DNA from 2 places in the Nonomuraea roseola genome. Region 1 is predicted to be linked to the other one. Evidence: riboswitches for the same ligand, from Rfam matches in the RefSeq annotation. Region 1 holds a riboswitch; the other holds the start of a gene.
The links. Region 1 has a riboswitch for S-adenosylmethionine ahead of ABFX55_RS37995 (aminotransferase class V-fold PLP-dependent enzyme). Riboswitches for the same ligand answer to the same signal wherever they lie in the genome.
Positions count from the first base shown of each region.

Region 2: another riboswitch for S-adenosylmethionine. It lies ahead of thrC (threonine synthase); the one in region 1 lies ahead of ABFX55_RS37995 (aminotransferase class V-fold PLP-dependent enzyme).

Region 1 covers NZ_BAAAXC010000015.1:3,081,864-3,085,262, reverse strand. Annotated here, with positions in the region: gene ABFX55_RS38005 (cytochrome P450) at 1-461, opposite strand, end outside; gene ABFX55_RS38000 (TerC family protein) at 461-1,192, opposite strand; SAM riboswitch class IV at 1,277-1,392, shown strand; gene ABFX55_RS37995 (aminotransferase class V-fold PLP-dependent enzyme) at 1,439-2,683, shown strand; gene ABFX55_RS37990 (DoxX family protein) at 2,680-3,180, opposite strand; gene ABFX55_RS37985 (NADH-quinone oxidoreductase subunit D) at 3,274-3,399, shown strand, end outside.
Region 2 covers NZ_BAAAXC010000015.1:3,441,236-3,444,634, reverse strand. Annotated here, with positions in the region: gene ABFX55_RS39755 (MoaD/ThiS family protein) at 211-486, opposite strand; gene thrC (threonine synthase) at 504-1,736, opposite strand; SAM riboswitch class I at 1,750-1,889, opposite strand; gene ABFX55_RS39745 (RNA polymerase sigma factor) at 1,949-2,509, opposite strand; gene ABFX55_RS39740 (alpha,alpha-trehalose-phosphate synthase (UDP-forming)) at 2,546-3,399, shown strand, end outside.

The DNA of each region.
Region 1 (3,399 bases):
CCGAGCATCTCGGCGATGACGGTGACGGGCAGCGGCTCGGCCACCTCCGCGATGAGGTCGCCGCCGCCCTTCTCGACGAAGTCGTCGACCAGGCCCTCGACGATCGCGCGGACCCTCGGGCGCATCGACTCGACCATGCGAGGAGTGAACGCCTTGGAGACCAGGCGGCGCAGGCGGGTGTGGACGGGTGGCTCGACGTCGAGCATGCCCGCCCTGATCACCCGCCAGAAGGGCTCCTGGAAGTCCGGCTCGGGCTCGCGCCCGAACTCCTCGTGCGTGGCCAGGTGCAGGTAGGACCTGCCGAGCCTGCGGTCGCGCAGCAGCGCGTTGACGTCGGCGTGCCTGGCGATCAGCCACTGACCCGTGGGCTCGAAGAAGCTGACCGGCGCCTCACGCCTCAGCTCGTCATAAACCGTGTACGGCGAGGCCACGAAATCCGGATTCCAAGGATCAAAGCGCACTAGTTCATACTAGATTCCGCCTTCGCATGCCTGCTCCGCATCCTGATGTTGAGCAGCTCCACGACCACCGAGAACGCCATCGCGAAGTAGATGTAGCCCTTCGGGATGTGCTGGTCGAAGCCCTCGGCCAGGAGCACCACCCCGATCAGCACCAGGAACGACAGCGCGAGCATCTTGATGCTCGGGTGCTTGTCGACGAACCTGCTGATCGGCCCCGACGCGAACAGCATGACCAGCACGGCGACGATGACCGCGGCGACCATGACGCCGAGCTCGTCGACCATGCCGACCGCGGTGATGACCGAGTCGAGCGAGAACACGATGTCGAGCACCATGATCTGCAGGATCACCGAGGTGAAGGAGGTGACCTTGCGCTCCTTGCCGTCCTTGCCCTTCAACTCCATGCTCTCGCCGATCTCCAGCACGCTCTTGGCCAGCAGGAACAGGCCGCCAAGGATGAGGATCAGATCTCGGCCCGAGATCTCCTGACCGAGGACCTCGAAGAGCGGTTCGGTCAGCCGGACCACCCATGCCAGGGCGAGCAGAAGCAGGAGCCTGGTGACGAGAGCGGCGCCCAGACCGAGCACCCTGGCCCTGTCACGCTGTTCGGGCGGGAGCTTGCCCGCCAGGATCGAGATGAAGATGATGTTGTCTATGCCCAGCACGATCTCGAGGGCGACCAGGGTGAAGAACCCGATCCAGATCTGAGGGTCTGCCACCCAGTCCCACATCACATACCTCCTTGGTTAGTCGTCCCAAACCCCAACGAGTCACCTGTGCAAGAAGTTCGCGTCTTGGGTTATAGTTCCGGCGTAGGTCATGAGTGCCAGCGCTTAGCCCCGGCTTGCTGGCCGGCAACCCTCGCGTCCGCGGCGGGGTGCCCCGGGTGAAGACCTGGTCCGTCACGAGGTGTGGCGGGCAAGCGCGGGCTCCGAGGTGCCACAGCCGGGGTCCGATGACCCCAGGAGGGCTGTGCCATGTCCGTAGCGACGATCTCCCACCCCGTTCAGGTCAAGGTGCTCGGCGAGGACCTCGAGGTTCCCGTCAAGGGCGGCCGTCTGGTCTCCTACGCCAACCTCGACTACGCCGCCAGCGCCCCGTGTCTCGAGCCGGTCAGCGCGGCCGTCGCCGCCGCGCTCCCGGCCTACTCCAGCGTGCACCGCGGCGCGGGCTACGCCTCCCAGCTCACCACCGCCCGCTACGAGCAGGCGCGCCACACCGTGCGCGCCTTCGTCGGCGCCCGCACCGACGACGCGGTCATCTTCACCCGCAACACGACCGACGCCACGAACCTGCTGGCCAGGTGCCTCCCCGAGGGCACGACCGCCGTGGTCTTCGACACCGAGCACCACGCCTCCCTCCTTCCCTGGCCGCGGGCCGTACGGCTGGCGCCGCCCGCCTTCCCCGGCGAGGCCGTACGGCAGGCCGACGAGGCCCTCGCCGCGATCGAGGGCCCCAAGCTGCTCGTGGTCACCGCCGCCTCCAACGTGACGGGCGAGCTCTGGCCGATCGCCGCGCTCGCGCACATCGCGCACAGGCACGGCGCCCGCATCCTGGTCGACGCGGCCCAGCTGGTCCCGCACCGCAGGCTCAACCTGACCGCGCTGGACCTCGACTACGTGGCCTTCTCCGGGCACAAGCTCTACGCTCCCTTCGGCGCCGGCGTGCTGGTCGGACGGCGGGACTGGCTGTCTGAGGGCGAGCCGTACCTGAAGGGCGGCGGCGCGGTGAAGGCGGTCGCCGACACCGTGGAGTGGCACGAGGACGCCGAGCCCAGGCACGAGGCGGGAACCCCGAACGTGCTCGGCGCCATCGCGCTGGCCGCCGCGTGCGACGCGCTCACCGCCACCGGCTGGACCGCGCTGGTCCGCGAGGAGGAGCGGCTCGTCTCGAGGCTGCGCGAGGGCCTGGACGCGATCGAGGGCGTCCACGAGCTGTCGCTGTGGGGCCCCGACCACCCAAGGGTCGGCATCGTGTCGTTCGTCGTCGACGGCTACACCGCACGAGAGGTCGCCGAAGCGCTCTCCGGCGAGTACGGCATCGGCGTGCGTGACGGCAAGTTCTGCGCGCACCCGTTCGTCCGTCACCTGCTCGGGGCCACCGACGGCGGCTGCGAGGACGGCACGGCCTCGGCCGTCAGGGCCTCCATCGGCATCGGCAGCAACGAGGAGCACATCGACCGCCTCATCGGCGCGCTGCGCGACCTGGCCGCGCGGCGCTAGGGGCTCGACAGCTCGCGGTGGTGCGACACGCCGTCCACGTCGATGGGCGCACGGGCCGCGGCGTGGGCCTCGGCCCTGCGCTGGGCCCGTCTGGCGAGGACGGCCTTGTGGATGCCGTCGATGCCGAAGCGCCCTCCGCCCACCGCGGCGAGCACCAGGCACCCGGCCCCGAGCGCGCCGACCAGCTCCCAGCCTCCGTCGCCGACGAAGACCCCGTTCGGCGCGTGAACGAACAGGAACGCCCCCGCCGACACCGCCACCAGGGCCAGCGCCGCGACCGGCACGAACAGGCCGATGATCAGCAGGGCGCCGCCCACCAGCTCGGCCGTCATCGTGAAGCCCGCGGCCAGCCCCGGTTGCGGCACCCCCATCTTGGTGAACATCTGCGTGACGGAGTCGATGCCGGTCTGCCACTTCTGCCAGCCGTGCGAGACGAAGACGAGACCGATCGCCACCCGTGTCACCAACGCCGCCAGATCGAACAAGACTCTTTTCATGCCCTTCTATCTCCCCTGGCTCACCAGCGGAAATGCGCAAACAGACCATTCCTTGACTGGATCACCCTCACCGCCAGTGGCAGCATGGCGGTTATGGAAGAACGCGTGGTCGGAATCGGGGCAGGCGCCAAGGAGCTGGCCACGGAGGACATGATCCTCAACATCGGGCCGCAGCACCCCTCGACGCACGGCGTCCTGCGACTTCGCCTGACGCTCGAC
Region 2 (3,399 bases), 360 kb from region 1:
ATCCGCGACCGGCATGACTTATGGGGAAATCAGCCGGACGATCGCCCTCGACCATACCTGTGCAAACCCGTAGGACAACAGAGTCAATCGAGCGGGCATTCTTCCCGTCACGAAAAAGGTAGTCAAACATTCCACTTTTGCGACGGCCTGAACACCAAAAACGCCCGCGAGGGGGATAACCCCCCACGGGCGTCGTCGGCAAGGAAGGCGTCAGCCGCCGGCCACGGCGGGGATGATGGAGATCTGCGCTCCCGCCGGAGTGGCGCTGTCGAGTCCGCCTACAAAACGGACGTCCTCTTCTCCCACATAAACGTTGACAAAACGGCGAATCTTGCCCGATTCATCCAAAATTCGCGCACCGATACCGGGATAGTCGGCATCGAGCTTCTGCAGCACCTCACGAAGAGTGTCGCCCTCGCCACTCACCTCCGCGTTGCCGCCGGTGTACGTGCGCAGAATGGTGGGAATCCGCACCGAAACGCTCATGACTTGTACCTTTCCTTTCAGACAGCCGCGCGGAACGCGTCGAGAGACGGCCGGATCACAGCCGTGGGAGCGGCGTCGTCCGCGATGGCGTCGAGCGTCTTGAGCCCGTCGCCGGTGTTGAGGACCACGGTCGTGAGCGACGGGTCGAGCCGCCCGGTCTCGACGAGCTTCTTCAGCACGCCGACCGTCACCCCGCCCGCGGTCTCCGCGAAGATGCCCTCGGTCGAGGCGAGCAGCTTGATCGCCGACACCACCTCGGTGTCGGTGACGTCCTCCACCGCCCCGCCCGTACGGCGGGCGATGTCGAGCACGTAGGGCCCGTCGGCGGGGTTGCCGATGGCCAGCGACTTGGCGATGGTGTTCGGCTTGACCGGCTGGACCACGTCGTGCCCCGCCTTGAAGGCCGTGGAGACCGGCGAGCACCCCGCCGCCTGCGCCGCGAAGATCTTGTAGGGCTTGTCCTCGACGAGCCCGAGCGAGATCAGCTCCTTGAAGCCCTTGTCGATCTTCGTGAGCTGTGAGCCCGAGGCCACCGGAATGATGATCTGGTCGGGCAGCTCCCAGCCGAGCTGCTCGGCGATCTCGTAGGCCAGCGTCTTCGACCCCTCGGCGTAGTAAGGCCGCAGGTTGACGTTGACGAACCCCCACTTGTCGCCGAGCGGGTCGCCGATGAGCTCGGAGCAGAAGCGGTTGACCTCGTCGTAGGTGCCGTCGATGCCGATCAGCTTGCCGCCGAAGACCCTGGCCATGGCGATCTTCGCCTGCTCGAGGTCGGCGGGGATGAACACGCACGCGTCAAGCCCGGCGCGGGCCGCCGCGGCGGTCACCGCTCCGGCCAGGTTGCCGGTGGAGGAGCACGAAAGGGTGTGGAAGCCGAAGTTGCGCGCCGCCTCGACGGCGATGGCCACCACCCTGTCCTTGAAGGAGTGGGTGGGGTTGCCCGAGTCGTCCTTGACGTGCAGGTCGCGGAGGCCGAGGACCTTGCCCAGGTTGTCGGCCTTGACGAGCTTCGTCCAGCCGGGGTTCATGTTCTGCTTGGAGGTCACGTCCGTGGGGACGGGCAGCAGCGAGCGGTAACGCCAGATGTTCGCGGGACCCGCCGCGATGTCCTCGCGGGTGACGGATCCGAAGGAATAGGCCACTTCGAGTGGCCCGAAACACTCCAGGCAGGCGAAGCTCGGGCCCAGGTCGTAGCGGGTGCCGCACTCGCGGCAGGACAGAGCGACGGCAGGACCGAAATCAAGCGACATGAAGCGAGGCCTTCCCTCATCTTCGTCTGCGACCACCTTGGTCACAGACCGGAATTGGCACCTGTCCCGGCCGGCCTCGTCACTTCACGAGTTCAGTCCGGGAGGGTTGCCGGGGCTTCGCAGGGCCGGTCCCTCCACCCCTCTGGATGAGCAATATTCAGTTATGGCAATCACCATACCCGGCCACGCTCGTGACACGGGCTACCGTCTCGCTAGCTGAGACGATAAGTATCACCGAGCGCGGCCTGGACGTACTTGCGCGCCTGGTGGATGCGCGACTTGGCGGTGCCCAGCGGGATGCCGAGCTGCTCGGCGACCTCGTTGTAGTCGAGCTGGACGATGTCGCGCAGCACAAGCGCCTGGGCCAGGTCGGGCTTGTCGGCCTCCAGCGCCTCCATGGCGTCGAGCAGGTCGAGCCGCGAACCGGCGATGACGCTGACCCGCCGTACGTCGGGCTTCTGGACGGGCAGCTCCTCCGAGGTCTGCTCGGCGGCCCTGCGCTTCAGCGACCGGTAGGTGGTGCGCGCGCAGTTGGCGGTGACGATGTGCAGCCAGGTGCTGAACCTGGCTCTGCCCTCGAAGCGGCCGATGTTGCGGGCCACCGCGAGCAGGGTGTCCTGGCACGCCTCCTCGGCGTCCTGGTGGTAGGGGAGGATGCGCGCGCAGTGGCGCAGCACGTCGGGCTCGATGCGCTTCAGGAGCTCGCCAAGCGCGCGATGGTCGCCGCCCGCCGCGGAGCGGGCCAGTTCCTCGGTTAGCTCATCTAGGGCCATAGCGAGATCCTATGGTCGGGCGTCATGGTTGTTCACATGAACAGCGTCCTGGTGGCCTCCAACAGGGGTCCGGTCTCCTTCACTGTCTCCGACGGCGGCGAGCTGACCATGAAACGCGGCGGGGGAGGCCTGGTCTCAGGGCTCTCAGGGGTGGCCAGAGAGGAAGGCGTGCTCTGGGTCTGCGCCGCGCTGTCCGACGGCGACCGCAGTGCCGTACGGCTGGCTCCCGGCGGCCGCCTCGACCACGCCGGCTACGACACCGGCAAGTTGCGCATGCTGGACATCCCGCCCGCCACCTTCCACCGCGCCTACAACGCGGTGGCCAACTCCACGCTCTGGTTCGTCAACCACCTCCTCTACGACATCCCGAACGCGCCCCACTTCGGCTCCAGGTTCGAGAAGGAATGGGAGTCCTACCGCGACTACAACGGCGCCTTCGCGCTGGCGCTGGCGGAGGAGGCCGGCCACGGCGCCAGGGTGATGGTGCAGGACTACCACCTGACGCTCACCCCCGCGATGCTCCGTGCCGAACGTCCCGACCTGCGCATCGCGCACTTCAGCCACACCCCGTGGGCGCCTCCCGAGTACTTCTCCCTGCTGCCCGACGAGGTCGCGAGGGAGGTGCTCGAGGGCATCCTGGGCGCCGACCACGCCGGGTTCCTGACCGAGCGATGGGCCCGCGCGTTCATGGACTGCTGCGAGAGCCTGCTGAACGCCAAGGTCTCCGGCAGGACGGTCTCTCACGAGGGCCGCATCACGCGCATCGGCGTCCACGGGCTCGGGGTCGACGGCGAGAAGCTGTGGAAGAGGGCCTGCGAACCCGACGTCGAGTCGCACATGGCCGCGCTCAGGGAGCAGGTGGGCGACCGCAAGTTGATCGTCCGCATCGA